3 regions of the Pseudarthrobacter sp. DSP2-3-2b1 genome follow, and region 1 is predicted to be linked to each of the others. Evidence: riboswitches for the same ligand, from Rfam matches in the RefSeq annotation. Region 1 holds a riboswitch; each other region holds the start of a gene.
What was found. Region 1 has a riboswitch for thiamine pyrophosphate ahead of thiO (glycine oxidase ThiO). Riboswitches for the same ligand answer to the same signal wherever they lie in the genome.

Region 1 (9,904 bases):
CGCCGGGTTCTTGACGTAGACGAGGATGTTGTCGTGTTTGGTGGGCCAGCGGAATTTCGCGCGCGCACCGTAGTCGTAGGCCCAAATGATCTCGTTCAGGAAGCACTCGCGGCCAAAGATCGCATCAAGCATGACTTTGGCGTAGTGGACTTCCCGGTAATCCAGGTGCAGGTAGAGCGTGCCGTCATCGGCCAACAGGCGCCAGGCCTCCACCAGCCTGGGTTCCAGGAAGGACCAGTAGTCACTGAACGCGTCGTCGTACCGGTGCAGTGCGCCCTTGATGGTGTCGTAGGAGCGCCCTTTGAAGCCCACGCGGTCGCCGTCACCGTCGGTGTTGAGCACCATTCGGGTTTCCTGGCGCTTCTGGACCCTGCCTGTGTTGAAGGGCGGATCCACGTAAATGAGTGTGAAGGCGCCGTCCGGCAGCGAGGGGAGGAACTCCGCGTTATCCGCGTGAACCACCAGGTTGCTGCCGTCCGGCGCCCAGACGGTGTCAGTCATTGAGATATTTAGGCCTCGGTGCTTCCGGGCTGCGAGCCGGTGTCGGCACCCGCCACCACTTCGCCGTTGCGGCGGCGGGTGCGTGTCCGGCTCCGGCGGGTACGCGAGGGCTGCTCGCCGTCCGACGGTGCCGTTGCTGCAGCTTCAACAGCAGGACCGGTCCCTGCCGGTGTTGATTCAGACGGACGACGGCGGCGCTCACCGGATCGGCCGGCTGAATCGCCGGTGCCGCGGGAGCTCCGGACGCGGTCGCGGCTGGTGTCACGGGCACTAACACGGGCGCCTTCACGGGCACCATCGCGGGCCCCGTCACGTGAGCCGCCGGAACGGGTGCTGCTGTCCCGGCTGCTGTCGCGTCCGCCGCTGCTGCTGCGGGTGTTCTTCTTTCCGGTCTCGCCCAGGTCCTCCAGGACCTCGGCATTGACGCCGGCCAGCGTGCGCTTGTTGCGGGGGAGACGTCCCTTGGTTCCCTCCGGAATGTCCAGCTCTTCGAAGAGGTGCGGCGAAGAGGAGTACGTCTCCACCGGCTCGGGGACGCTCAGGCCCAGGGCCTTGTTGATCAGGCCCCAGCGGGGCATGTCGTCCCAGTCAACGAACGTGACTGCGGTGCCCTTGTTGCCCGCACGGCCGGTACGGCCAACACGGTGCAGGTAGATCTTTTCGTCTTCGACGCACTGGTAATTGATCACGTGCGTGACGTCGTCCACGTCGATGCCACGGGCGGCGACGTCGGTGGCTACGAGGACATCGACCTTGTTGTTGCGGAACGCGCGGAGGGCCTGCTCGCGGGCGCCCTGGCCGAGGTCGCCGTGGATGGCTGCGGCCGCGAAGCCGCGGTCCACGAGTTCCTCTGCCACCTTGGCTGCGGTGCGCTTGGTCTTGGTGAAGATGATGGTGCGGCCGCGGCCGCGGGCCTGCAGGATACGGGCAACAACCTCGATCTTGTCCATGCTGTGGGCACGGTAGATGAGCTGGCGGATATCGCGCTTGGTGAGGCCTTCGTCGTCGGGATCGGCAGCGCGGATGTGGGTGGGCTTCGTCATGTAGCGGCGGGCCATGGCGACTACCGGGCCCGGCATGGTGGCCGAGAACAGCAGGGTCTGGCGGACCGCAGGGGTGCCGGCGATGAGCGTCTCGACGTCGGGCAGGAAGCCAAGGTCCAGCATTTCGTCGGCTTCGTCCAGGATGACCATCTTGACGTTCTTCAGCACGAGGTGCTTTTGCTTATAGAGGTCGATGAGGCGGCCGGGGGTGCCCACGACGATCTCGACGCCCTGCTGCAGGGCTTCCACCTGCGGCTCGTACGCGCGGCCGCCGTAGATGGTGGTGATGCGCGCGTTGCGCTTGCGGGAGGCAGTCTGGAGATCGTTGGCTACCTGGACTGCCAGCTCGCGGGTGGGGACGATGATCAGGGCCTGGGGCGCGCCAGGGACGGCGAGCTTGTCGAAGCCGGCGTCGTCCGGTCCCACCACGCGCTGCAGGGCGGGGATGCCGAAGCCGAGGGTCTTGCCGGTGCCGGTCTTGGCCTGGCCGATGATGTCATGGCCCGAGAGCGCCACCGGCAGGGTCATGGCCTGGATGGGGAAGGGGTGCGTGATTCCGGCGTCAGCCAGGGACTCCACAATATCGGCGCGGACGTTGTAGTCCGCGAAGGATTTCTCCTCGATCTCGTGCGGCTTCTCGTCCGAGATGATGGTCTCTTCGGGTTCGATCGTCTCGATGCCGGCGTCGTCAGTCAGCAGTTGGTGGGTATGCAATTCACTCACAGGGGAGTTTCCTTATTCATTTGGGCATTGGCGCTGCCTGCTCAACGGGCCGGCCGGGAGGCCGTTCCGGAGCACGCTCGAAGCGCGCAAGCAAATCCAGTGGAAGCCGATCGCGGGCTATCTAAATGCTGGCACTGGTGACCAACGGGTACATCTCAAGATCGCGTAGGGGCGGGCTTGTTGAATTCAAAATCAAGGAAATCAACGACCGGGCATCCATATCTACTTCTTCAGTCTAGCCGCAAGGACCCCAATTACCGGCTTTGGCCACGTCAAACCGGGTGTAAAGGGCTAGGGCAGCAGTTCGAAATGGACCTCACGGGTGGCGATGTCCGAAGAGATCAGGCGGACCCTGACCTTGGTGCCGGACTCCAGATCGCCCGCACACCGGGCCGTGACGGCGGGTTCGGCGATCTGGATGACTCCTGACGGGCCGTTCCCGTTCTTTCCGTTGCCGTTTTTGCCATTCCCGTTTTTGCCGTTGCCGTTGTCCTTCTGCGGTTTGGAACCTGAAATCACAATCGCATCGAAATCCTGGCCGATGTGGTTGACCAGCAGCGCGGCCTCCACGGTGTCCAGCGCCATCCGTTCCATCCGGGCCGCCAGTTGATCGGACCCTGCCATGATTTCCGGCAGGGACGGAAGTGCCTCCCGCGCCCAGTCCGGTACTGGCCGGCCGTTGCTCAGGGCCTCGCAGATCACGAGGACAAAGCGGTCGATCAGCCTGCGCAGCGGTGCCGTGGTGTGGGCATAGGCGGCGCCGATGGCGGACTGGATTGCGTCGTCGGGGACAGTCCCGTCAAAGGCGGTGTAGCTGGCGCCACGGAACAGCATTCCGGCGGAGTGCAGGATGGCCAGCTGCCGGGGGTCGGTCGGATTGAGGCTGCGGAGGTATTCGCCGTAGCTGATTTTTCCGTCCCAGGGCTTGCCCAGGGCTTCGGTCTGGATCCGGAAATGGCGCAGCGACCTCTCGTCCGGGGCCGGCATGGTGCGCAGGATGCCCACCTTCCCGTCAAGCATCAGCTTGGCGGCCGCCATCCCGGTCATCAGGGAAATCTGCGCATTCCAGTCCTCCACCGGCAGTTGGGGCGCCGCGGCAATCCGGTAGCCGCCGTCGGGCAGCTGGACGATTTCCTGTTCCGGCATGTTCAGGCTCGCCCCGCCGCGCTGGCGCTCCAGCTCGACGCGCTTGAGCCCCACTTCCTTCAGGAGCTGCAGCACCGGGTTCTCTGACCCGGCGTCCAGTTCGGCCTGGACACCCTTATAGGACAGCTTGGCCCGGCTGGACATCCTGGCCCGGCGGACCGCCACGGAAGAGACCTGGGCGGCATCGTCCAGGTCAAACTCCCAGACGAACGCGGAGCAGAGCTGGCCGGCCAGGAGGCTTCCCGCCCCTTCGCTGATGACCTCCGGGTGCAGCGGGATGCGGCCGTCGGGCGCGTAGAACGTCTGGCCCCGCCGGCGGGTCTCGGCGTCCAGCCCGCCGCCGGGGCGGACGAACGAGGGGACGTCGGCGATTGCATAAAGGACGCGGTACCCGGCGCCGCCGCGCTCAATGAACAGGGCCTGGTCAAGGTCAGTGGACGACGCCGGATCCACGGTCAGGAACTCCACGTGCGTCAGGTCCGCTTCGGGCAGTTCGTGCGAGGCGACGGCGGCCTCGGCGTCGCGGACCGCCTCTTCCGGGTAGGGCCCGGGCAGCTCCAGCTCAGTCCGGAGTGCACTCAGCGCCGCTTCCAGGGCGTTGGTGTGTTCGCGGACGTAGGGAGCTAAACGATGATGTGGCACAAAAGTCAGACTAGCCCGATTTCCGCTGATCGTGCACGCCTGGGCCCGCCGCGTGGCTGGTTTTCACGCGGCTCGGTATCAGGCGGCCCCCGCGTCAAGGGCGGCCAGGAGCGCTGCGGCCGCGGCCGCAGGATCGGAGGCCTCAGTGATGGCACGCACCACCACAATCCTGCGTGCCCCGGCGGCCACCACCTGTTCGACGTTGTCCAGGTCGATTCCACCGATCGCGAACCAGGGGACGGTGGCCTGCGTAGCGCCGGCATCGCGGACAGCCTGCGCGGCGTACTGCACCAGGTCTAGGCCAACGGCTGCACGCCCGGGCTTGGTGGGTGTGGCCCACACCGGACCGACACAGAAGTAGTCCAGTCCGCCGTCGGGCGTGGACAGGGCGGACGAGAGCCGCAGGGCGCCCTCCACCTGTTCCGTGGTGTGCGTGGAAAGCCCGATCAGGGCGTTTGTGCCAAGCAGCGAGCGGGCGGATGCCACCGGGAGATCCTGCTGCCCGATATGGAAGACCGGCGCGCCGGACAGCAGGGCAATGTCCGCTCGGTCATTGACTGCCCACAGCCGCCCGTGGCGCTCGGCGGCGGCCCGGAGTACCGCCAGCAGCTCCAGTTCCTCGGCCGCCTCGATCGTCTTGTCGCGGAGCTGAATGATGTCTACACCGCCGGCAAACGCCGCCTCCACGAACTCGCCAAAGTCCCCGCGGTCCCGGCGCGAATCGGTGCAGAGGTAGAGCCTGGCACTGACGGGGAGTCCGCTGGCGGGATCCGGTGCGGAGCCGGTGGCGGATGTGCTGGAAGAGGGTGCGGAAGTCACGTTCATGGAAGCCAGCCTAATTCCCCTAAACTGGGCGGGTACTGCGGGAGCCCGTAGCAGCCGTCATAAAGCTGCCGGGCTGAGAGGGCATCAGAGCCGACCGCTTGACCTGATCCGGCTAGTACCGGCGTAGGGAAGGAACCCCTTGATGCTTCACGCTGAGCAGACAATCCATGCGGACATCCACGCGGATGTGGCGGTGATCGGCGGCGGAGTGGTGGGCCATTGCATCGCCTGGGAAGCGAGGCGTTCGGGCCGTTCTGTGGCCCTGATCGACGACGCCCCCGGCCAGGGCGCCAGCTGGGCGGCTGCCGGGATGCTCGCACCGGTCAGCGAACTCCATTACCAGGAAGAGGACCTCCTGGAGCTGATGCTCGAGGCCTCCGGCCGGTGGCCTGCTTTTGCTGCGGACCTTGCCCGGGCGGGAGCCCCGGATCCCGGCTACCTGACGACGCCGACCCTCGCCGTCGGCGCGGATGCTGGGGACCGCCGGGCGCTGATGGACCTGCGTTCGGTCCAGCAGGCCAATGGCCTCCAGGTGGAACCGCTCACCGTCCGCGAGGCCAGGGCCAGGGAAAGCCTTCTCAGTCCGGCCATCTCCTGCGCCCTGGAGATTGCTGCGGACCATCAGGTTGATCCGCGGAAACTGGTGGCGTCCTTGCGGGAGCTCTTGTCTGCCCACGAACCCGGTGCGGGATCCATGGTTGACGGGGCCACCGGCGGATTCGCCGTGGAGGACCGGGCAGCTTCGCTTCTCTGGGCGGACGGGCACGTCGCCGGCGTGAAACTGGCACGCGGTGGGACCATCCTTGCCCGGGAGACCATCGTGGCCAACGGGTTGCACGCAGCCTCCCTTGAGGGCCTGCCGGAAGGACTGCACCTTCCCCTCCGGCCTGTCTACGGGGACATCCTGCGCCTGGCCGTGCCCCGGCACCTCCGCCCGCTGGTCACATCCACTGTCCGTGGGCTGGTCCACGGTGTGCCCGTTTATCTGGTTCCGCGGCAGGACGGCACGGTGGTGATCGGCGCCACCCAGCGTGAGGACGGGCTGTCAGCGGGGGAGGGCGCTGCCGGAGCTGGTGCCAAAAGCCATGCGGCAGTCTCCGCCGGCGGCGTCTACCAACTGCTGCGGGACGCCCAGGTCCTGGTGCCCGCAGTCTCGGAGCTGGAACTCCTCGAAAGTACCGCAAGGGCGCGCCCCGCCACCCCGGACAACGCACCGCTCCTTGGCAGGGTCCCCGGCATCCACGGGCTGATCATCGCCACCGGGTTCTTCCGCCACGGTGTGCTCCTGGCACCGGCGGCCGCAGCAATTTGCGCGGACCTGATGGATGGCCAGGAGGACCGGCGTTGGGAAGCCATGAACCCCACAAGATTTTCCCGCACCCACCCGCAAAAGGAATCAGTATGAACATCATCCTCAACGGCTTGCGCCATACCGTGGCCAGCGACGCTTCCATTACTGCCCTGGTCAGCCAGGTCACCGGCCGTACCCTCGCAGCCAGCGGCCAGGCGGCCGACGGCGGGAAACTCGGCGTGGCAGTGGCCCGTAATGCCGAAGTTGTGCCCCGCAGCCAGTGGTTCGTGACAGCGCTCGCCGAGGGTGACGACGTCGAACTCGTCACGGCAGTCCAGGGAGGCTGACACCATGACAGAAACCGGCATCATCCCGACAAGCGGAAAAGACCACCCAGTGTCCAACGACCCCCTGATCATCGACGGGGTGGGGCTCGGTTCCCGCCTGATCATGGGCACCGGCGGCGCCCCCAGCCTGGACGGTCTGGGCGCGGCCCTGCTCGCGTCCGGTACCGAACTGACCACGGTGGCCATGCGGCGCTACTCGCCATCCGAATCGGGATCCCTGTTCCAGCTCCTGGTGGACCATGGGATCCGGGTCCTGCCCAACACGGCAGGCTGTTTCACTGCGCGCGATGCGGTCATGACGGCTGAACTGGCCCGCGAAGCGCTTGAGACCGACTGGATCAAGCTGGAAGTCATCGCCGACGAACAGACCCTGTTGCCGGACGCCGTGGAGCTGGTGGACGCTACGGAACAGCTGGTGAACCGGGGTTTCAAGGTTTTCGCCTACACCAACGATGACCCGGTCCTCGCGCTTCGGCTGGAGAACCTGGGGGCCACCGCCGTGATGCCGCTCGGCGCGCCCATCGGCACCGGCCTGGGCATCCTGAACCCGCACAACATCGAACTGATCGTGTCGCGGGCGTCGGTGCCGGTGGTGCTGGACGCCGGTATCGGGACGGCGTCGGACGCGGCGCTCGCCATGGAACTGGGCTGTGATGCGGTTCTGCTGGCCACGGCAGTGACGCGCGCCCAGAACCCGGCCCTGATGGGCGAAGCCTTCAAGCACGCCGTTATCGCCGGTAGGCTGGCGAAAGCGGCCGGCAGGATACCGCGCCGTGAGCACGCCCTGGCGTCATCGGCCATGGAAGGCCGGGCAGAGTTCCTCTAGGCAGGTGCCTGCTGCCGTCCGCCGGGCCGGGCTCTGGAGTGTGAGCAAAGGAGACCGCTGTGGCCGGCAAGGAAGACGTACTCACCCGTGAGCAAATCGACGCAGCCCTGGCAACACTCCCGGACTGGCGGTATCGGTTGGGTGGCCTGGTCACCGTCTACAAGGCGCCGACGTCGGCCGTGGCACTCGAGCTGATTGCCGCCGTCGGACGTTCCGCGGAAGAACAGAACCATCACCCTGACCTGGACTGGCGCTACAACCGCGTGTTCATCCGCTATACCTCCCACGACGCCGGAGGTGAGGTCACGGAGCGCGACGTAGCTGCTGCCGAGGCAGCCAGTGCCGCGGCTGCCGCAGTGGGCGCTGAGGCCCAGCCCGGGCTGTTCCGGACGGTGGAAGTGGGCATCGATACAGCTGACCCCGCGGAGATCGCCGAAGTGTGGCGTGTCGCGTTGGGATATAGGAAGACCGCGGGCGGGGATCTGGTGGACCCTTATGGCCGTGGGCCCAACATCTGGTTCCAGGAAACCCGGACCCCCAACAGCAGCAGGTTCCATCTGGATGTGCACTGGAGCCAGGCCGAATCCGGGCCGGTGCTGGAGAAGACGGCTGCCACCGGGGCCTTAATGAACCGTGACCACGCACCCGACTGGGTGGTGGTCACGGATGCGCAGGGAAACCGGCTCTGTGTGTGCACCGAGGCAGGCGCCCAGCCCGGGCGCCCGTCCTGAACGGCACGCGGCGTCCCTCGAAAGGTCCCGCTACAGCCTGAGGGCCTGTGTCAGCCTCTTGGTGTCCTGCCGGGTGCGGGCCCGTCCGAGGTAGATGACGGTTCCGATGGCCGCCGCCGTGCCGAGAACCATCGGCAGGACCCACGGGATCCAGGTCAGCCCCGGTTTGTAGCCCAAGCCTGCTGCCATGAAAATGATCCAGCTGAGCGCGCCCACGGCAACGGCAACCCCTGCGGGCAGCCCCATGCCGTACCGGGTATGGCGTTTGTCATTTGCCCAGACGATAAAACCGGCAGCCGCTGTCGCGAGGACAACAATGGTGAGCGAAAGCAATGGATGCCTGCGGTTAGAACTGGCCGAAACCGACGCGGCGGGCTTCTTCGGCACCGATTTCCACGTAGCCCAGGGCATTGCCGGGAACGATGATGACCCGTCCCTTCTCATCCGTCAGGCGAAGCTCGCTGCCCTTGGTAATGGCTGCTTCCACAACTTTGGCAACGGCGTCGGCGTCCTGGTTGGATTCCAGGACGATTTCGCGGCCAATATTCTGTACGCCGATCTTAATTTCCAATGCGGGGCCTCCCAGCCAATCAAAATTTATTAGGTGTCTCTTATTTGTAGTCTAGGACTCTTTGGGAAAGCGCGAGATTCCGCGCCAAGCTAAACGGTAAATGAGGTCGCTGGCCACATCGAGGTCCAGATTCCCGTCCGTTTCCAGCCAGTAGCGTGCGCTGACCTGGGCCATTCCTGCCAGTCCGCGGCCCAGCAGCTGTGCTTCGAGGTGCGGCAGCTTGGTGTCTTCGGCGATCACTCGTGCCACGGCATCCGCGAAAGTCTTATTGAACGTTTCCAGCCTGGAGCTGACATCGGGATCGTTGATGAGGTCCGATTCAAAGACGAGCCGGTGCGCCTGGTCGTCACTGGCAATAAAACGGTAGTACGCCCGCATCACAGCCTGGACGCGCTCTTTATTGTCCACGGTGGAGCTCAGGGCGCCAAGCATCAGGTCCGTCAGGGAAGCGAGATGGCTGTCCAGCAGGGCAATGTACAGCTCCCGTTTGGACGGGAAATGCTGGTAGAGCACAGGTTTGCTGACATGGGCGGTCTCGGCGATCTCGTCCATCGCGGCGCCGTGGTAGCCATTGGCCACAAAGACCTCCTGGGCCGCGGCGAGCAGCTGCGCCCGCCGCTCATCCCGGGGAAGCCGGGCCGATCGTTGTCCTGTTCGCGGAGGTACGGCAGGTTCGCCGCCGGACGCCCGGTCAGCCCGTGCTTCATGGACCACAGTTGTCCTACTTTCCCTTGCAGTTATCTCCACTTTACTGTGCGGTAATATGACCGGGCGGTATCTCGGGGCATACATTGAAGTATGGCTTCAACATTGACCGCAAATGTCTCCCCTGTTTCTCTCGAACCGCTGGTGGAGCCCGCCGGTGAACTGACTCCGGCCGAGGTGGAACGCTATTCGCGGCACCTTATTATTCCCGAAATCGGTGCGGTGGGGCAGCGGCGGCTGAAGAACGCCAAGGTCCTGGTCATCGGTGCCGGGGGACTCGGCTCGCCGGCGCTGCTGTACCTTGCCGCCGCCGGAGTAGGGACGCTGGGAATAGTCGACGACGATTCCGTGGACCTCAGCAACCTGCAGCGCCAGGTGATCCACGGTGTTGCCGATGTAGGCCGGCCCAAAGTCGAATCAGCCCGGGAGGCCATCGCTGCATTGAACCCGCTGGTGGAGGTCCGGCTCCACGACCTGAGGCTTGACGCCACCAACGCCCTGGAGCTGTTCGCGGACTATGATCTCATCCTGGACGGCGCTGACAACTTCGCCA
Region 2 (9,904 bases), on a different contig from region 1:
GATCTGCTCAAGCTTCAGCTCGGCACTCAAGCCCATTTCGTCGTCGTCGTAAGCGGTTTTGTCCTTCGTCCCCAGGACGCGCGGATCCTCCGGAGCATCATCAGCGGCAAGCCGGCGGCCCGAAAGCAGGGCATCCGCTAGGGCAAGCGGCTCCCCCGTCTCCGGATCAACGATCAGGAGTTCTTCCTCGACGCCGAATGTTCGCATGCTTATATTGTGCTTCAACCGCCGCCCGGTTCGCCGAGTTACGGCCCATCATGACGCACCGCTAATCCTGGAAGTACTCCACCTTGGCGCCGATGGCGTTGAGCCGCTCGGCCAGATCCTCGTAGCCGCGCTCGATCACATAGATGTTGCGCAGCTCGGACACGCCGCGGGCGGCAAGCATGGCCAGCAGCAGGCAGGCGGCCGGGCGGAGGGCCGGCGGGCAGCCCACCTCGGCGGCACGCCACTTTGTGGGGCCGTTGACGTAGATCCGGTGCGGGTCCAGCAGCTGCACCTGGGCGCCCAGCTTGTTCAGTTCCGTCAGGTAGATGGCGCGGTTCTCATAGACCCAGTCGTGGATCATGGTCTGGCCATGCGCGTTCGCAGCAATGACAGCAAAGAACGGAAGGTTGTCGATGTTCAGGCCAGGGAACGGCATGGGGTGGATCTTGTCTTCGGGTGCGCGCAGCTCGGAGGGCTTCGTGGTCACATCCACCAGCCTGGTACGGCCGTTCCGCGCCATGTACTCCCCGGAAACCTCCAGCTGCTGGCCCATCTGCTCCAGGGTGGCCAGCTCGATCTCCATGAACTCTATGGGAACCCGCCGGATGGTCACCTCGGAGTTAGTGACGATGCCGGCGGTGATGAGGCTCATGGCCTCAATGGGGTCCTCGGACGGGAAATACTCGATGTCGACGTCGATGAACGGCTTCCCGGTGATCTTCAGGGTGGTGGTGCCCACGCCGTCGATTTTCACACCCAGCATCTCGAGGTAGAAGCAAAGGTCCTGGACCATGTAGTTGGGGCTGGCGTTGCGGATGACCGTGGTGCCCGCACGGTGCGCTGCTGCCATGATGGCGTTCTCCGTGACGGTATCGCCCCGTTCGGAGAGGACAAAAGAGCGGTCCTGCGTGTCCGGTTTTGGAGCCTGCACGCTGTAGAAGCCGGCAGTGGCCTCAACCGACAACCCGAACTGGCGCAGCGCCTGCATGTGCGGTTCCACCGAGCGGGTGCCGAGGTCACAGCCGCCGGCATACGGCAGGCGGTATTCAACGGACTCATCCAGCAGCGGACCGAGGAGCATCAGCACACTGCGGGTGCGGCGCGCAGCGTCCACATCCATGCCATCCAGGTTGAGTTCCGCCGGCCGGCGCAGCTGGAGATCGGTGTCATTGAGCCACGTGCACTCGACGCCGATGCTGGTCAGCACTTCGACGATCCGGTTAACCTCTTCGATCCGGGCGAGGCGGCGCAGCACGGTGGTGCCGCGGTTGATCAGGCTGGCGCACAGGAGCGCCACCCCGGCGTTCTTGCTGCTGTTGACGTCCACGGCTCCGGACAGCGTCCGTCCGCCCTCGATCCGCAGGTGCGTCATCTGGGGCCTGCCCACGTTGACCAGGCTGCGCCCAAAAATGGTTTCCAGCCGCTGGATCATCTTGAGGCTGAGATTTTGCTTGCCCTGCTCCATCCGCGCAACGGCGCTTTGGCTGGTCCCCATGGCGGCTGCGAGCTGCCCCTGGGTCCAGCCCTTCTCTGTGCGGGCGTCCCGGAGGGTGGCGGCAATGTGTTCGGCAGCTTCCTGAGTCATGGCTCGAAAATATCACGGATGAGTTATTCAGGACGCTGAAAGCCCATTTTTGGCGAGAATCATCACATAATATCCGTCTCATGCGATATCAGTGCGCTTACCTCTGGCTCCTTGACCCGGCTTGACGGGCGGGGGAGACTGAAAACACCGGCTTCGCAGTCACCGTGTTTCGGGGCGCAGTCAGCCCCACCATCCGGACAGACTTTCTGCCGCCGGCAACAGTGGAGGTCAGCGATGCACGAAAACCCGAGGCACGGGTACTCGCTGCGGGGACACATTGCCGTTGGCTTCCGCCTCGCTTTGCTCGCCACTTTCTGCCTGCTGATGACTGCTCTGGGCCTGGCGATGGCTCCGGCGGCAAGCGCCGCCCCGTCCCCCGGCGACGGCGCCGAGCAGGCTCTGGGCAACGACATCTCCTGGCCCCAATGCGGCGAAGACTTCCCGGATGCTCCGGCCTTCGGCATCGTGGGCGTGAACAACGGCCTCGCGAACACCACCAATCCCTGCCTCGCCGAACAGCTCCGCTGGGCCGAGGCAATCAGCGTGAATCCGACCAGCCAGCCATCGGTTGCCCTCTACGTCAACACCGCCAACCCGGGCCTCGCAGGTTCCTGGTGGCCCACCAGCAACGAATACCCGGCCGGCCAGGCTGTCGCCAACCCCTACGGAACATGCAAAACGAAGGATGTTGGTGCAGCCTGCGCGTACATGTACGGCTACGCCAAGGCCTACGACAACGCCCACACCCGTGGCATCGAGAGTCCGGAGGAGTACCTCTGGTGGCTTGATGTGGAAACGGACAACAGCTGGTCTACAGACCGGAACGCCAACCGGGCAGTCCTCGAAGGCATGACAGCGTTCTACCAAGGCATCGGGGCCGGCGTCGGAATCTACTCCTCCAGTTACCAGTGGAGGCTGATCGTGGGGATCGTCGAGGAGTCCAGCAACCTCTACGGCCTGCCCAGCTGGCTGGCAGGCGCCCGCACTGCATCAGGGGCGGAAGCCAAGTGCTCGGATGCCCCTTTGACGGCCGGCGGTGACGTAGCGCTGACCCAGTTCGTGTCACACGGCTTCGATTACGACTACTCGTGCGATTAGCTGCTGGTGCAGTCAGCTACCCGCGCGGTCAGCGCCAGACGAAGTTCCAGGTCCCCGCGCTGACGGCTGAGACTACGGCGGCAGCCGCGATCAGCACCCCGCCCAGCACAACCCAGACGTCCATGACCGAGTAGGTGGATTCACGGGCCCAGGTCCTTTGCGCGCTCCCAAAACCGCGGGCTTCCATGGTGACGGCCAGCCGGGAAGCCCGGCGGATGGCCTGCACCAGCAGCCCGAAACTCTGGCCCAGCGTTGCCCGCATCCGCTGGAGGGGACTGCCGTGCGAGCCCACGCCCCGGGCCCGCCGCGCCATCCCGATGGTCTGCCATTCTTCAGCCATGAGCCCCACCAGCCGCATGGCCGCCAGGGTGCCGAGCACAAAGCGGTGCGGCAGTTTTGCCTTCTGGGCAAGCGCGTCGGCGAGGTCGGTCGGGTCAGTGCAGCTCATCAGCAGGATGGCCGGCAACGCGATCGCCAGCCCGCGGAGCATAAAGCCAACCCCCAGCTGCAGCGAACCTTCGCTGATGGACCAGATGCCGACGTCGAGCAGTACAGCGCCGCTGTCCGCCGCCACAATCGCGGTGCTCCAGCCGCCCAGGGCTGCCGCGAGGATGAGCGGCCAGCCCCGCTGCCACAACAGGCGGAGAGTCAGCCCTGCAAGGGGAAAAAGCGCCAACTCGGCCACCAGCGCCGTTGTAGCCGAGACCCAGTCGATGGAAAGGGCCAGCACCAGGGTGATCAGGAAGACTGCCGCGAACTTCACCAGCGGGTTGGCCCGGGTGAGGACGGCATGGTTGCCGCGCAGGTTCAGTTCTGCCCTCATGAGGCACCGGCGTTTAGGCGCGCCCCGCCGAGGGAGGCCGGGCCAAGGTGCAGTTCCGTGCCGCCCAGGACAGCGCTGAACTCCTGATCGTGCGTCACCGAGACCACCGCGGTTCCGGCATCGAGCAGTTCAGAGAGGAAAGACGCAAGTTCCGCCCAGGTGTTGGCATCCTGGCCGAAGGTCGGCTCGTCAAGGACCAGCACCTTGGGGTGGGCTGCCAGGACCGTAGCCACAGAAAGCCGCCGCTTTTCGCCGCCGGAGAGCGTATACGGGTTGGCTTCCACCAGATGCGTCAGGCGAAGCCTTTCCAGCAGGTCATCCACCCGTTCCTCCCCGTGACCCAGATGCCGCGGGCCGAACATCAGCTCATCCAGCACATTGCCGGTGACGAACTGGTGTTCGGGCTCCTGGAAGACCGTTCCGATGCGGGAAATCAGTTGGTTTGCCTTCCACTTGAAGGGGTCGATCCCGGCTCCCTGGCTGAGATCGACGGCGGCGGAAACCTTGCCGCGGACCGGTGCGAGCAGGCCGGCGAGGGTCAGGGCGAAAGTGGATTTTCCGGCGCCGTTGGGCCCCGTCACCGTCAGTGCTTGGCCTGCCCGTACCTGTGCGGTCACGCCCTCCTGTACCGGCACCGGCGGGATGGTCCTGAAGCCCCGGCGGCGCGGACGCTCGCGTGAGACTGCCAGGTTTTCGGCGGCGAGCAGCAGGTTCCCGGAGCCGGCGGAGGTGCGGGTCCGGGTGGGCGGGAGGTATCCCGGCACCCAGACACCGGCCCCGATCAGCATCTCCCGCGCCTCGGCGAGCACCTGGTCCGGCGGGCCGTCCAGCAGGACCGCCGAACCGTTGGCCGAGCCGGGCTGCAGCACCACAATCCGGTCCACCAGGTCCTTCCACACGGACACCCGGTGTTCCACCACCACCAGCGTTGCGCCGGTCTTGTCCAGGCAGCGGCCCACCGCGTCACGGACTTCGAGCACCCCTGCGGGATCAAGGTTGGCCGTCGGTTCGTCGAGCAGGATCAGCCCGGGCCGCATCGCCAAAATGCCCGCGAGCGCCAGGCGCTGCTTCTGCCCGCCGGACAGGGCCGACGTCGGGTGGTCCAGCGGGAGCCCCGCGGCACCCTGCCGTGCGGTTCCAAGCGCCGCGGCGCCATGCTGTGCGGCACCCTGCCGTGCGGCACCAACACCGCCGGCGGCACTCCGGAGCCCGACGTCGTCGAGCGCTTCCTGCACGCGCCGCCAGATCTCGTCCCGGGGAACCGCCAGGTTTTCGGCGCCGAAAGCGACGTCGTCACCGACTCGAGAGAGAACCACTTGGGTTTCCGGGTCCTGCTGCATCAGCCCGGAGCGGCCGCGCTGCCCGCGGGGAACTCCGCCGTCGATCAGCAGCGAACCGGTCTCGTCGGCGTCGTCCCCTTCATCCCCCAGCACCCCGGCGAGGGCGTGCAGCAGAGTGGATTTGCCTGCGCCGGAAGGGCCCAGCAGGAGCACCCGATCGCCCGGAGCAATATCGAGATCGAGCCCCTGGACGGCGGGGGCTGACCGGCCGGAGTGGCGCCAGCCCCAGCCGCGCGCGGTCACCGCGGCGGGGCGCACCAGTGCCGCGGTGCCGGCGTCGGAAGCGGCCATCAGCTGAAGACAGGCTCCGAAGCTGCCTTTCGTGACGCAAAGGAGCTAAGCACGCCGGTCCGGGCCAGGCCACGGGTGGCGATCCAGGACAGCGCACCGGCAATCACAGCGCCGGAGATGGTGCAGAACACGATGTAGGCCAGCTTGTCACCGGGTTCATAGGCGATGTTCCAGCCCCACGGGAGGAAGGAGTCGTTCAGGCCGCAGAACAGTCCGGCCCCGGCGCCGGCCAGCAGCGCGACGATCAGGTTGTACTTCTGGTGCAGGAACGGCGCGAACCTGAACCTGCCGTACACCAGCAGGAAGAACACCAGCTCGGCGCCCAGGCCCTGGAGGACTCCGGAGATCAGCACCGTGGCGCCGTACTGGGAGCCCATGATGAGCTCGCCGGTGGCCGCTACGGTTTCGCAGAAAAGTGCTGCGCCCGGCTTGCGGATGATGAGCATGCCCAGCACCGCGGGGATCATCCAGCCGCCGGCCAGCAGGCCGGTGAGCGGGGGGTAAACGGCGTTCATCGGCGCGGAAACGATGCCCGCGCCCTGCGACCATGCCCAGAAAATGACGCCGCCGGCGATCGCGATAAGCGCGGCCACCACAATGTCTACGACGCGCCAGGTATTGCTGGTCTTTTTGTTCAATGCTGCAGTGCTCATGTTGGTCCTCCTGAGGAACAGGAGGGGAAAGTGCATCCCGGCACGCGGCGTTGCCGCCGTCGCCGGACACTTCGAGAACTCGACTCCCTTGCGCCGGTACTAACCGGATCAGGTTCGAGGGTCTGCGGCTGTCCGCACTCTCAGCGCCCACCTACGGTTCCCTGGCTATGCCAGTGATGTCCGACGGCGGCGCTCCCCTGTCGTAAATAAATCTGCCCTGTTGGGCGTGGTCCAGTTTACACCGCCGGAGGGGTAGATTGTGGGCCATGACCTCCGACCCGTCCTCCGTTACAGCATTCGATCCCGACTCCGGCGAAGACCAGCCCCGCGCCGCCCTGGAAGCACTGATAGCGCGGATCGAAGGCGAGATAGCCGAGCTTCAGTTCCCCCGCTTCACCAAGGATGACTCCCTGAACCTGGGTCTCCTGCTGGTGGAGCTGGGCAAGGGCCGGAACATGCCCATCGCGATCGATATCACCAAGGCAGACCAGGTCCTGTTCCATGTGGTGCTGGACGGCGCCACGCCGGACAACGAGCACTGGGTGCGGGCCAAACAGCGCACGGCGGCGCGCTATGAAGTTCCCTCACTGCTGGTGGGCCTGCGGGGCCGCCTGGATGGTGGCCGGATCGAGGACCAGGGCTGGTACGACGAATCGGTTTATGCGGCTCACGGCGGTTCGTTCCCTATTTACGTCGCCGGCGTGGGGGCCGTGGCCACGGTGACGGTTTCGGGCCTGCCGCAGCAGGCGGACCACGACCTTGTGGTGGAAGCTCTGCGGGAGATCCTGGCGTCGATGCGGTTAGGCTAAGGTCAGTCCCTTTTCCGCCCGCTAGGAGTCACAAGAATGAACCTTTTCATCAAGCTGCTTGGCACCGGTGTCAGCCTCGGCGCCGGATTCCTCGGCACCAAGGTAGTCAACGCCGTGTGGGAGAAGTCCACGGGCCGTAAGCCGCCCACAGGTAAGCACGAGGACACCCCCACCACCCTGCGGTCCGCCCTGACCTTCGCGCTCATCTCGGCCTCGGTCAGCACCATCATCCAGGTGCTTGCCAACCGTGGCACCCAGCGCGCCATCACCCGCTTCGCCAAGTCCCAGGACATCGTCTAGCAAATAACACCGACGGCAATCCGGCCGTCCGGCAATCAGTCCGGACGGCTGGCGTCGGACGCTTCGTCCCGGGCCGACTTCGCTGCCTTCTGAACCACGGCTTCCAGCTCATCGGAGCTGAGCAGCTCACGGTGGAGGTGCTTGGTGCGGTAGCCGGCGCGGCCCACCATGTGCGCGGAGACCGGTACCGTGAGCAGCTGGAAGATCCACGCCACCAGGAGCACCGGCCACACCCACACGGTGCGCATCTGCAGGCCGATGGCCGCCAGCAGCAGGAACAGGCCCAGTACCTGCGGTTTGGTGGCTGCGTGCATGCGGCTCAGCAGATCCGGAAAGCGGAGCAGGCCCACGGCTGCGGCCAGCGACATCAGTGCACCCACCACCATGAACACGGCGGAGACGGTGTCGATGATGTTGTCCATCAGGCTGGCGTCAGGATTCATTGGGCTGCTCCTGCCGGCCGGCCACGAAGCGCGCCACAGTAACCGAGCCGATGAAGCCGACGATTGAAAGCGCCACCAGCAGCATCAGGTTGTTCAGGTGCCGGTTGACGGCCATGTCGATGCACAGGGCGGCACCCAGGATGGCGAGCAGGACGTCCGAGGCCAGCACACGGTCCAGCAGCGAGGGTCCGCGGGCAATCCTGAGAATGGCGCCCACTGCTGCCAGGGAGAGAATGACTGCGGTGACAGTCAGGACGGTCTGCATCATGCTGCGGCCTCCTGCCGGACGGTTTCGAGTTCTTCCGCGGTGCCCATGATCCGGATCAGGCCTGCCTCGATGGCGCGGACTTGCTGGCGCAGTTTCTCCACGCCTTCAGGAGTGCTGATGTTCAGCGCGTGGAGGTACAGGGTGGAGGTGGAACGGTCCACTTCCACCACCAGGGAACCGGGGATCAGCGAAATCACGTGCCCTGTGGCGGTGACCACGAGGTCCTGGTGGCTGCGTAGCTGGACGGCCACGACCGCGCTGATCACCTGCGGTCCGCGTACAGCGGCCAGGTACATCACTTCGAGGCTCGCAGCCACCACTTTGCCCAGGAACTGCAACGCGAACGGCACGGCGTGGAGGATATTGAAGCGGCCGCTCAGTTCCACGGGAGGCAGGTAGAACATCCGCGCCACCAGCACTGCCAGCAGCGCACCGAAGAGCAGGTTTCCCGGGCTGAAGTCCTGCCACAGCGCGCCCCAGACAAGGACCAACCATACGAGCAGGGGAAGCTCCTGCCGCAGGGAAATCCGGCGTCGGCTCATTTTCCGCCTCCGGCCTTCAGCGCCAGGTCCGGAACGGGCGCGTCCTCGCCCAGCACCGCCTGGATGTAGGAGGTCCGGTCCAGCATGTCCTGCGCCGCCCTGTCCGCGAGGTTGAACAGCGGGCCCGCAAAAACGGTGAGTGACACGCCCAGCAGCACCAGTCCCAGCGTCGGGCCCAGCATGGTCCGCGGCAACAGCGTAACGTTCGTGCGGCCTGCCCTGCTTCCCGTATCCGAATCCTCGGGCGCGGCCAGCAGGACGGGGTCCGGGTACTCGGCGTCCGTGGGCTTGCGCCAGAACGCACGGTTCCAGACCCTGGCCACCGCCAGGAGTGTCAGGAGGCTGGTCACCACACCGCCGATCACCAGGGCATAGGCCAGCGGGGTGCCCAGTTCGATGCCGGCCTGGATCAGCCCCACCTTGCCCAGGAACCCGGAGAACGGCGGGATGCCCGCCAGGTTCATGGCGGGCACAAAGAACAGGATGGCCAGCACCGGGGACAACTTGGCCAGGCCGGCCAGCCGGTCCACGGAGGAACTGCCGCCGCGGCGTTCAATGAGCCCCGTGACCAGGAACAGGCTGGTCTGGATGGTGATGTGGTGGGCCACGTAGAACACGGCGGCGCCCAGCCCGGCCACGGAGGACATCGCCAAGCCGAAGACCATGTAGCCGATGTGGCTGACCAGGGTGAACGAGAGCAGACGTTTGATGTCGCTTTGGGCCAGGGCACCCAGGATGCCCACCACCATGGTCAGCAGCGCCGCCACCATCAAGGGTGTGTTCAGGCTGTCGCCCGGAAACAGCAGGGTTTCGGTGCGCACCATCGCGTACACGCCAACCTTGGTCAGCAGGCCCGCGAACACGGCCGTGACCGGGGCAGGCGCGGTGGGGTAGGAGTCAGGCAGCCAGAAAGACAGCGGGAACACAGCGGCCTTGATGCCGAACGCCACCAGGAGCATAACGTGCAGCAGGGTCCGGGTTCCCTCGTCCAGGTCCGCGAGCTTGATGGCGAGATCAGCCATATTCACGGTCCCGGTAGCGCCGTAGACCATGGCGATGGAGATCAGGAACAGCACCGAGGACACGACGGACACCACAACGTAAGTGACGCCGGCGCGGATGCGCGGTCCGGTCCCGCCCAGCGTCATCAGGACATAGCTTGCCGTCAGCAGGATCTCGAACCCGACGTACAGGTTGAAAAGGTCCCCTGAGAGGAACGCGTTGGAGACTCCTGCCACCAGGATCAGGAAAGTCGGGTGGAAGATCGATACCGGCGCGTCCTGGTCGCCGTCGGCCATGCCCTGCCCGGTGGCGTAAACCAGCACCGCCAGGCTAACGGCGGAGGACACCACCAGCATGAGGGAGGAAAACTGGTCCACCACCAGAACGATGCCCCACGGTGCCACCCAGCTGCCGATCTCCACTGCGGCCGTTCCGCCGTTCCAGACAGAAGCCAGCAGCACGCATTCAAGCAGGAGCGTCAGGGACAACACGCCGATACTCACGGCGCGCTGGGCACGGGAATGCCGGATCAGCAGGAAAGCC
Region 3 (9,904 bases), on a different contig from region 1:
TACCTCGGCAAGGTGCAGAACGTGCTGCCTTCCATGGAAGCCGCGTTCGTTGACATCGGACGCGGCCGCAACGCCGTCCTCTACGCCGGCGAAGTGAACTGGGAAGCAGTCAACCTCGAAGGCAAGCAGCGCCGGATCGAAAACGCGCTCAAGTCAGGCGATACGGTCCTGGTTCAGGTCACCAAGGACCCCGTAGGCCACAAGGGCGCCCGCCTGACCAGCCAGATCTCCCTGCCCGGCCGCTACCTCGTGTACGTTCCCGGCGGCTCCATGACCGGCATATCACGCAAGCTCCCCGACGTCGAACGCAACCGCCTCAAGCGCATCCTCAAGGACCGCCTCCCGGAGCATGCCGGCGTGATTGTCCGCACCGCTGCCGAAGGCGCCTCGGAAGAGGAGCTCACGCATGACATCAACCGGCTGCGCGCCCAGTGGGAGGGCATCGAAAGCCAGTCCACCTCAACGAAGATCCTTGCCCCCGAACTCCTCTACGGCGAACCGGACCTCACCATCAAGGTGGTCCGAGACGTCTTCAACGAGGACTTCTCCAAGCTGATCGTCTCCGGTGAAGAAGCCTGGGACACCATCGAGGCCTACGTCACTTACGTTGCCCCGGACCTGGTGGGCCGGCTGGAAAAGTGGACCAAGGACCAGGACATCTTCGCTGCCTGGCGGATCGACGAGCAGATACACAAGGCGCTCGAACGCAAGGTCTTCCTGCCGTCCGGGGGCTCCCTGGTGATCGACCGTACCGAAGCCATGACCGTGGTGGACGTCAACACCGGTAAGTTCACCGGCAGTGGCGGCAACCTCGAGGAAACCGTCACCAAGAACAACCTCGAAGCAGCCGAAGAAGTGGTCCGGCAGCTCCGGCTCCGCGATATCGGCGGCATCATTGTCATCGACTTCATCGACATGGTGCTCGAGTCCAACCGCGACCTCGTCCTGCGCCGCATGGTGGAGTGCCTGGGCCGCGACCGCACCAAGCACCAGGTCGCCGAAGTGACATCACTGGGCCTGGTCCAGATGACGCGCAAGCGGATGGGCACCGGGCTCCTTGAGGTCTTCGGGGAACAGTGCGAAACCTGCGCCGGCCGCGGAATCGTCACCCATGACGACCCCGTGGAACACCGCCGGGCAAATACTGTTGCCGCTGAGCACCACGTGCAGCGTGCCGACAGCCACCGGACCGAAGCGCCGCGCACCGATCAGCGCCCTGACCAGCGCATGGATCCGGCGCGCGGAGACAACCAGCCCGGTGGCCGCACGGACCGCAAGCGCCGCCGTGGCCGCGGGGGCCAGCCCCTCGAAGTCGCGCCGGCAGCCCCGGTGCAGATCCACACGGTCCACCCTGACCCCAGTGACGCCGAGCGCCACGCCAAGGCTGAGGCCACCAGGGCTGCACTGGCAAACATTGCCGCTGCTGCACACGCTGCACACGTGCATGAAGAGGAGGTGGCGCAGGCACTTGGCGCTGCTGGCCAGGCTGCTGCGGCGGCACCGGCGAAAGCACCAACGCCGGCACCTTCCCAAGCGTCAGCCGCAGCACCTGCGGAACGCACCGGAACCGACCCCAGCAGCCGTCCCGGTGCAGTGCTGACGTTCGGTGGAGAGCAGGTTGTGCTGCCGTTCGTGGAGCACCACGCGGATCACCCGCAGTCGCCTGCCCTGACCCTGGACCGGCTTGCCGAGGCCTTCGCGCATCTGGGTGCACCGGTTGCCGGGCCTGAAGCCCAGGCAGCTGAAGCTCCGGCTGCCGGGACGGCCGTACCGGCCGAAAAGGCCCAGGCTGCAGTCCAGCCGGCCCGCCAGCAGCCAGCCGCGGAGGAGAAGGACTACTCGGATCACACCGCGGACCAGACACGTACCCGCCGGCCGCGGCGTAACCGAAGTGCCAGCCGTGCCCAGGGCGCAGCCAATGCCACGTCAGTGGAGCATCACGAGGCCGCGCCTGCGGCTTCCGCCGGGCACTCCCACGCCGCCAAGGCACCGGAACCCGCCAAGGTTCCTGCCGCTGACAAACCGGCTGCGGAGGCCCCCATCATCCTCGGTGTAGGGGTTCCGGCTTCAGAGCTCTGACCAACCAAGCCGCGATGCCCGGCCGCGCCTGTTCTAGACAGGCGCGGACGGGCATTGCGCTTTAACCACCCGCCTTCAGGGTGTGGACGCTGGCCCCAAAACGTCACGGAAGGCCGGAACCCGCACAAGAGGCTAGGCTGAACCACTGACACGGGGTGCCGCGCAGAGTGCCGGCTGAGATCCAGACCCGTTGAACCTGTCCGGTTAGCACCGGCGAAGGGATGTCTCCTTGGCTTCTACTCTTATCCTGCCCCCGGCTGCCAGTACCTCCACTGCAGCTCCTTCTTCCGAAACTACCCCGGGCCAGACCTTACAAAGCCGCTCCACTGACGGCCACGTGCGGTGCGAAATACCCCGCGTTCTGTCCATCGCGGGCTCTGATCCCTCAGGCGGCGCCGGCATCCAGGCCGACCTGAAAAGCATCGCGGCCTTCGGTGGCTACGGGATGGCCGCCATCACCGCCCTGACCGCCCAGAACACCCTGGGCGTCCGGGCCGTCCACGTCCCCCCAGCATCCTTCCTGGCCCAGCAGCTCGAGGCCATCAGCGACGACATCACCATCGACGCCGTCAAAATCGGCATGCTGGGTGACGCTGAGGTGATAGCCGTGGTCCGCGGGTGGCTGGAAAAAGTCCGCCCCGCCGTCGTCGTCCTGGACCCGGTGATGGTGGCCACAAGCGGGGACAGGCTCCTGAAGGAAGCCGCCGAGGGTGCCCTCAGGGACCTGCTCAGGCTCGCTGACCTGATCACGCCAAACCTGGTGGAACTTGCACTCCTGCTCGGCGAGCCGCAGGCGCAAAACTGGGAAGAGGCACTGCAGCAAGGACGCCGGCTTTCTGCCGCCACCGGGGCCACCATCCTTGTGAAGGGAGGCCACCTCGACGGCGATACCTGCCCTGATGCCCTGGTCAACGCCGGGGGACTGCTTTCGCAGGAGGTGGTGGAGTGTGCGGGGGAGCGCGTTGTCACGCCGAACAGCCACGGGACCGGATGCTCGCTGTCATCGGCGATGGCTGCCGTGCAGGCCCGGCTGGGCGACTGGGAAGCCTCGCTGCGGCAGGTGAAGCCCTGGCTGGCCGGCGCGCTCCAGGCCTCCGGCCAGCTGGAGGTGGGGGAGGGAAACGGCCCGATCCACCACTTCCACCACGCGAAGCATGGCTTGGCGGAGGGCGAATTCGCTGAACTGCTGCGGCTGGAGGCGGCTCCGGAACTGGAAGCGATCTACGGGCTGGAGGTTATCCGGGACCTCACGGCCGGCTCCCTGAGCGAGGCGCAGTTCAGCTACTACCTCGCTCAGGACGCCATCTACCTCAACGGCTACTCGCGGGTGCTGGCCCGCGCCAGCGCGCTGGCGCCCACTGAGGCTGGTCAACTGTTCTGGGCCCGCTCCGCGCAGCAGTGCCTGGAGGTCGAGTCAGAGCTGCACCGGAGCTGGCTCAGTTCCCGCACGGTGGAGCCGGGCCTCGGGCCGGTCACGAAAGCGTATGTGGACCACTTGCTGGCGGCCTCGGCCTCCGGCAGCTACGCCGTACTGGTGGCTGCTGTCCTCCCGTGCTTCTGGCTGTACGCCGAAGTGGGGCAGACGCTGCACCGGGAGTTCGTCGATGCAGGCTCCCCGGATTCGCACCCTTATGCCGAATGGCTGCGGACCTACGCGGACGAGGACTTCGCTCAGGCCACCCGGGAAGCCATTGCCCTGGCTGACGACGCCGGACGCAGGGGCTCCGAGGACGAGAGGGTGGCCATGTTGGCGGCCTTCGGCCAGTCATGCCGTTTCGAAGTGGAGTTCTTCGACGCGCCGCGCCTGCACGCCTGAACGCCTGCGGCGCTTTCAGCCGGTAGGATAGTCGGGCACGGTTCCTGGTTGTCAGTGCTGTACCTGCTTGTGGGTCCTATCACAGTCAACCTGCCGTAACCAGCCTCATTTGCGGCCGAAGGCAAAATTAGCGTATTCTAGATCTTCGGTGCTTACGCCAACACTTGGGTTACGACCCCACGGCGTTGAGGCACAGCGAGAGCCCAGCCAAACATGGACCCAGGTTCCGCACGCAAATCTAGTAATAAACGTCGAGAGAAGTGAGTTCCCAAGTGGTGTACGCGATTGTCCGCGCAGGCGGCCGGCAAGAGAAGGTCTCCGTTGGAGACTTCGTTACCCTCAACCGCGTCGCCGGTGGAGCTGGCAGCACCATTGAGCTGCCCGTCCTGCTCCTGGTTGACGGTGAGAAGGTCACTGCCGCAGCTGCGGACCTGGCCAAGGTAACTGTCACGGCTGAGATCCTCAATGACCTTCGCGGTCCGAAGATCGTCATCCAGAAGTTCAAGAACAAGACCGGTTACAAGAAGCGCCAGGGTCACCGTCAGGAACTGACCAAGGTCAAGATCACTGGTATCAAGTAACCTTTCGTTACTGTTCAAGTTTTCAGCAGATTCCCCAGAATTTAGAGGCAGGCATTTCAAATGGCACATAAAAAAGGCGCGAGCTCCACTCGCAACGGTCGTGACTCCAACGCCCAGTACCTCGGCGTCAAGCGCTTCGGCGGCCAGGTAGTTTCCGCAGGCGAGATCATCGTCCGCCAGCGCGGCACCCACTTCCACCCGGGTGCAGGCGTAGGCCGTGGCGGCGACGACACCCTGTTCGCACTGACCCCGGGAGCTGTCGAATTCGGCACGCGCCGTGGTCGCCGCGTAGTCAACATCGTTGCTGCTGCAGCTGCAGAGTAACAAATAGTTCTGAAGTGGTGGGGCGGACCTGTTGGTCCGCTCCACTGTTCTTTTAACCGCATTACAATCGTTTTGGTGCCTTCGGGCGTCCAGGAAACAGCACTGAGGAGATCCACGTGGCGAGCTTTGTAGACCGGGTAGTACTGCACGTATCCGGCGGTACCGGCGGCCACGGCTGTGTCTCCGTCCACCGCGAGAAGTTCAAGCCTCTCGGCGGGCCCGACGGCGGAAACGGCGGCGACGGCGGCGACGTCATCCTGCGTGTGGATCACCAGACCACCACCCTGTTGGATTACCACCACGCCCCGCACCGCCACGCCACCAACGGCGGCCCCGGCATGGGTGACTGGCGCGGCGGCAAGAGCGGCGAGACCCTCATCCTCCCGGTCCCGGACGGCACCGTAGTCAAATCCAAGGACGGCACCGTCCTCGCTGACCTCGTGGGCGAAGGCGCCGAGTACGTTGCGGCGGCCGGCGGCCAGGGCGGCCTGGGCAACGCATCACTGTCCTCCCAGAAGCGCCGGGCCCCGGGCTTCGCGCTCCTCGGCATCGAGGGCGAGTCCAGCGATGTTGTGCTGGAACTGAAGTCCATTGCGGACATCGCCCTGGTGGGCTTCCCGTCTGCCGGCAAGTCCAGCCTGATCGCGGCCATGTCCGCCGCGCGGCCCAAGATCGCCGATTACCCTTTCACCACGCTTATTCCCAACCTTGGCGTTGTCCAGGCCGGCGATGTCCGCTTCACCATCGCTGACGTCCCGGGCCTGATCGAGGGCGCCAGCGAAGGCAAGGGCCTGGGCCACCACTTCCTGCGCCACGTGGAGCGCTGCGCCGCACTGGTGCACGTTCTGGACTGCGGCACGCTCGAAGCGGACCGCGATCCGCTCTCCGATCTGGCCATCATCGAGGCCGAACTGGAAAAGTACGCCGTGGACATGAGCTACGCCGGCACTGACGGCGAAGTTGTCCCGCTGAACCACCGCCCGCGCCTGGTAGCCCTGAACAAGGTGGACCTCCCGGACGGCAAGGACATGGCCGAGTTCGTCCGCCCGGAACTGGAATCCCGCGGCTACCGGGTCTTCGAAATCTCAGCCACCAGCCACGAGGGCCTGCGCCAGCTCGGCTTTGCCATGGCGGAAATCGTCCAGTCTGCCCGTGACACCCTTGCCGCGGCACCGCCGAAGGTCCAGCCGCCCGTGCTGCGTCCGCGCGCCGTGAACGAGGCCGGCTTCAAGATCCGCCGCGAGGAAAAGAACCTTGAGCCGCTGTTCCGCGTCCTCGGTGACAAGCCTGTGCGCTGGGTCAAGCAGACGGACTTCACCAACGAGGAAGCCATCGGCTACCTCGCAGACCGCCTGGCCAAGCTCGGCGTGGAAAACGAACTGTTCAAGCAGGGTGCCAAGCCCGGTGACACCGTGGTGATCGGCGAGGATGACGGCGTGGTGTTCGACTGGGAGCCCACCATGATGGCCGGTGCCGAGCTGCTCGCCGCCCCGCGTGGCACCGACGTCCGTTTTGCGGACATCGGCGACCGCCCCACCCGTGGCCAGAAGCGGGACGAGCAGCAGGAGCGCAAGGATGCCAAGGCAGCCGCCCGCGCCGAGCTCGAGTCCGAACGGAAAGCCGGGATCTGGACCGAGTCAGTCAGCAGCCGCCGCATCGCCAAGCCGCTCAAGGAGAGTGGACTGGGCGCAGACGATGACCAGTAGCACCACTGCCGCGGTGCCGCACCAGCGGACCGCGGACCGGGGTGTGCTCTCCGGCGCCCGCAGGATTGTGGTCAAGGTGGGTTCGTCGTCGCTTACCAGCATCAAGGGGGGCATCTCCGAGGAGTCCCTGACCGCATTGGCGGATGCGCTGGCAGCCAAGCGGAATTCCGGCACGGAGATCATCCTGGTTTCCTCCGGCGCCATTGCGGCTGGCCTCGCGCCCCTTGGCCTGGCCAAACGGCCGCGTGACCTTGCCACCCAGCAGGCCGCCGCCAGTGTGGGCCAGGGCCTGCTGATGGCCCGCTACACCCAGGCTTTCGGCGCCCACGGCGTGACCGTCAGCCAGGTGCTGCTCACCGCAGATGACCTGATGCGCCGCAGCCAGCACACCAACGCCTTCCGCGCCCTGGACCGTCTCCTGAACCTTGGAGTGGTGCCGGTGGTCAACGAAAACGACACCGTGGCAACCCACGAGATCCGCTTCGGGGATAACGACCGCCTCGCCGCCCTGGTGGCCCACCTGGTCCGCGCCGACGCGCTGGTGCTGCTCTCCGACGTCGACTCCCTGTACGACGGCCCGCCGTCGCACGGTGCCAAGCGGATCCCGCTCGTTGAAGGCCCGCACGATCTCGACGGTGTGTCAATCGGCAAGGCCGGCAAGGCCGGTGTGGGGACCGGCGGAATGATGACCAAAGTCGAGGCGGCAACCATTGCGGCCGGCTCCGGCATCCACGCCCTGGTCACATCCACGGGCAACGCAGCCGCCGCACTGGCGGGGGAAGACGTGGGCACCTGGTTCACCGTCAACGGTGCCCGCAAACCGGTCCGCATGCTGTGGTTGGAACACCTTGCGTCCGTCCATGGCCGGCTTATTCTCGACGACGGCGCTGTCAAGGCAGTCCGGGACCGCCACACCTCGCTGCTGCCGGCCGGCATTTCCGCCGTTAACGGGGATTTTGAAGCGGGCGACGCCGTCGAGATGGCCAGTGCCGACGGCACCGTCATTGCCCGCGGGCTGGTCAACTACTCCGCCGCGGAACTGCCGCAGATGCTGGGCCGGTCCACCAAGGAACTTGGCAAGTCGCTGGGGCGCCGGTATGACCGTGAAGTTGTTCACGTTGATGACCTGGTGCTGGTCTGAGCGTCCGGCTCGCCTAAACTTGAACCATGACTGAGGCGCTGACCCATACCACTGCTGCGACTTCCGGGGAGAACACTGCCGTTCCTGCTTCACCGGATGCACCTGCCGTTCCGGCCTCCGCCGCTGACGTTGAGGCCGCAGTGCACGCGATCGCCGACCGTTCACGGCATGCGGCCCGGCGGATGGCAAGGGCCAACCGGGCGTGGAAGGACCGCGGCCTGCGCGCCATTGCAGCTGCCCTCCAGGAGCGCAATGGCCTTATCCTCGCCGCCAATGCCAAGGACGTGGCTGCCGGCAAGGCTAACGGTACGTCCGCGGCCATGCTGGACCGCCTGACGTTGACTGAAGCCCGCATCACCGGACTCGTGGACGCGCTGGATAATCTCGCCAACCTGCCGGACCCGGTGGGAAATGTGGTCCGCGGCCAGACCCTGCCCAATGGCCTGCGCCTGCGCCAGGTCAATGTGCCCATGGGTGTGGTGGCCGCCATTTACGAGGCCCGTCCCAACGTCACCGTGGACATCGCCGGACTCGCCCTGAAGAGCGGCAACGCAGTCATCCTCCGGGGCGGCACAGCCGCTGCCGCCACCAATGAGGCCCTTGTCCACGTACTCCGCGAAGCCCTTGACAGCGTGGGTCTGCCGTCCGACGCCGTGCAGACCGTGGACCAGTACGGCCGCGAAGGTGCGAATGCGCTGATGCGCGCCCGCGGCCGGGTTGATGTCCTGATCCCGCGGGGCGGGCGGGAACTGATCCAGTCCGTCGTCACCAACGCCGCCGTGCCCGTCATCGAAACCGGCGAGGGCAACGTCCACATCTTCATCGACGAATCCGCCGGTGAAGAGATGGCCGTTGACATCCTGCTGAACGCCAAGACACAGCGGCCCAGCGTGTGCAACACCGTGGAGACCCTGCTGGTCCATTCACGCTCCACCGTGCTCCCTGCCGTGGCTGCCGCCCTGAGCGCCGCAGGGGTGAGGCTGCACGTTGATGAGCGGGTCCGCGCGGCCCTGCCCTCCTCCGTAGAGTCCGAGCCGGCGTCGGACGTTGACTGGGGGACTGAATACATGGACCTTGACCTCGCCGTGGCCATGGTGGACAGCCTCGACGACGCCGTCAAGCACATCCGCACGTGGTCCACCGGCCACACCGAAGCCATCCTGACCAACAACCTTGCCAATGCGGAGCGGTTCATCGCCGAGATCGATTCGGCTGCGGTCATCGTCAACGCTTCCACGCGGTTTACCGACGGCGGCGAGCTGGGGCTGGGCGCCGAAGTGGGCATTTCCACCCAGAAGCTGCACGCACGCGGACCGATGGGGCTGACTGAGCTCACCACCACCAAATGGATCGTGCAGGGCGAGGGCCAGGTCCGCGGCTGACAACGCGGTAACATAGACAAAAGTCCTACAACAGCGGAGAATCCGCTGCTACATCCTTGAACCCTAGGGGAGAAAATGCTGCTCCAGCAGATTGCCATGACCGTTGCCGAAGGCGAAGAACACGAACTCGCCCCGCTGTGGGCTGACCCGTATGTCTTCGGCGCGGTCATGTTCGCCATCCTGCTGGTGCTGATGTTCATCACGCTGTCCTACTCCAACCTGGGCAACCGGCACACCGCAACGGAAGAGCACGCCGATCCGCACCGCCAGCACCCCAACAAGCACGACCACGGCCAAGGCCACTGACATTTCCACTGTTCTGCACCGTGAAGGTGCTGAAGGCAGGCTGCGGCTGGGCGTGATGGGCGGGACGTTTGATCCCATCCACCACGGCCACCTCGTCGCCGCCAGTGAAGTAGCAGCCAAGTTTGGTCTGGATGAAGTGGTCTTTGTCCCCACCGGGCAGCCATGGCAGAAATCGCACAAGCAGGTGAGCGAGGCAGAGCACCGCTACCTGATGACGGTGATTGCCACGGCCTCGAATCCGCGCTTCACCGTGAGCAGGGTCGATGTTGACCGGCCCGGGCCCACGTATACCATTGATACCTTGCGGGATCTGAGGACCCAGCGGCCGGATGCGGATCTTTTCTTTATCACCGGAGCCGACGCGCTGGCGCAGATCCTGTCCTGGAAAGACATCGATGAGTTGTGGTCACTCGCGCATTTTGTGGGCGTGACGCGGCCAGGGCACGTGCTCGACGGCATGGGCCGGAAAGACGTCAGCCTCCTGGAGGTGCCGGCCATGGCCATCTCCTCCACCGATTGCCGGATCAGGGTAGCCGGCCATAATCCAGTCTGGTACCTCGTGCCGGACG

Region 2: it holds a riboswitch for thiamine pyrophosphate, as region 1 does, so the genes downstream of both, ACP7AX_RS16080 (ECF transporter S component) here and thiO (glycine oxidase ThiO) in region 1, are expected to answer to the same signal.
Region 3: it holds a riboswitch for thiamine pyrophosphate, as region 1 does, so the genes downstream of both, ACP7AX_RS08590 (bifunctional hydroxymethylpyrimidine kinase/phosphomethylpyrimidine kinase) here and thiO (glycine oxidase ThiO) in region 1, are expected to answer to the same signal.

The regions. Positions count from the first base shown of each region.
Region 1 is NZ_JAFCTI010000002.1:360,632-370,535, reverse strand. It holds gene ACP7AX_RS04250 (DNA-methyltransferase) at 1-501, opposite strand, end outside; gene ACP7AX_RS04245 (DEAD/DEAH box helicase) at 510-2,267, opposite strand; gene ACP7AX_RS04240 (RNB domain-containing ribonuclease) at 2,559-4,055, opposite strand; gene thiE (thiamine phosphate synthase) at 4,134-4,880, opposite strand; TPP riboswitch at 4,908-5,028, shown strand; gene thiO (glycine oxidase ThiO) at 5,023-6,285, shown strand; gene thiS (sulfur carrier protein ThiS) at 6,282-6,518, shown strand; gene ACP7AX_RS04220 (thiazole synthase) at 6,523-7,344, shown strand; gene ACP7AX_RS04215 (4a-hydroxytetrahydrobiopterin dehydratase) at 7,404-8,075, shown strand; gene ACP7AX_RS04210 (hypothetical protein) at 8,106-8,408, opposite strand; gene ACP7AX_RS04205 (DUF3107 family protein) at 8,422-8,646, opposite strand; gene ACP7AX_RS04200 (TetR family transcriptional regulator) at 8,698-9,360, opposite strand; gene moeB (molybdopterin-synthase adenylyltransferase MoeB) at 9,445-9,904, shown strand, end outside.
Region 2 is NZ_JAFCTI010000014.1:55,284-65,187, reverse strand. It holds gene ACP7AX_RS16105 (glutamate--cysteine ligase 2) at 1-207, opposite strand, end outside; gene ACP7AX_RS16100 (UDP-N-acetylglucosamine 1-carboxyvinyltransferase) at 269-1,792, opposite strand; gene ACP7AX_RS16095 (hypothetical protein) at 2,027-2,890, shown strand; gene ACP7AX_RS16090 (energy-coupling factor transporter transmembrane component T family protein) at 2,919-3,713, opposite strand; gene ACP7AX_RS16085 (ABC transporter ATP-binding protein) at 3,710-5,344, opposite strand; gene ACP7AX_RS16080 (ECF transporter S component) at 5,344-5,997, opposite strand; TPP riboswitch at 6,065-6,206, opposite strand; gene ACP7AX_RS16075 (heme-degrading domain-containing protein) at 6,264-6,806, shown strand; gene ACP7AX_RS16070 (DUF4235 domain-containing protein) at 6,843-7,106, shown strand; gene mnhG (monovalent cation/H(+) antiporter subunit G) at 7,142-7,549, opposite strand; gene ACP7AX_RS16060 (monovalent cation/H+ antiporter complex subunit F) at 7,539-7,817, opposite strand; gene ACP7AX_RS16055 (Na+/H+ antiporter subunit E) at 7,814-8,359, opposite strand; gene ACP7AX_RS16050 (Na+/H+ antiporter subunit D) at 8,356-9,904, opposite strand, start outside.
Region 3 is NZ_JAFCTI010000005.1:172,007-181,910, reverse strand. It holds gene ACP7AX_RS08595 (Rne/Rng family ribonuclease) at 1-2,079, shown strand, start outside; TPP riboswitch at 2,221-2,318, shown strand; gene ACP7AX_RS08590 (bifunctional hydroxymethylpyrimidine kinase/phosphomethylpyrimidine kinase) at 2,429-3,895, shown strand; gene rplU (50S ribosomal protein L21) at 4,168-4,476, shown strand; gene rpmA (50S ribosomal protein L27) at 4,537-4,800, shown strand; gene obgE (GTPase ObgE) at 4,917-6,506, shown strand; gene proB (glutamate 5-kinase) at 6,496-7,647, shown strand; gene ACP7AX_RS08565 (glutamate-5-semialdehyde dehydrogenase) at 7,674-9,029, shown strand; gene ACP7AX_RS08560 (hypothetical protein) at 9,105-9,335, shown strand; gene nadD (nicotinate-nucleotide adenylyltransferase) at 9,376-9,904, shown strand, end outside.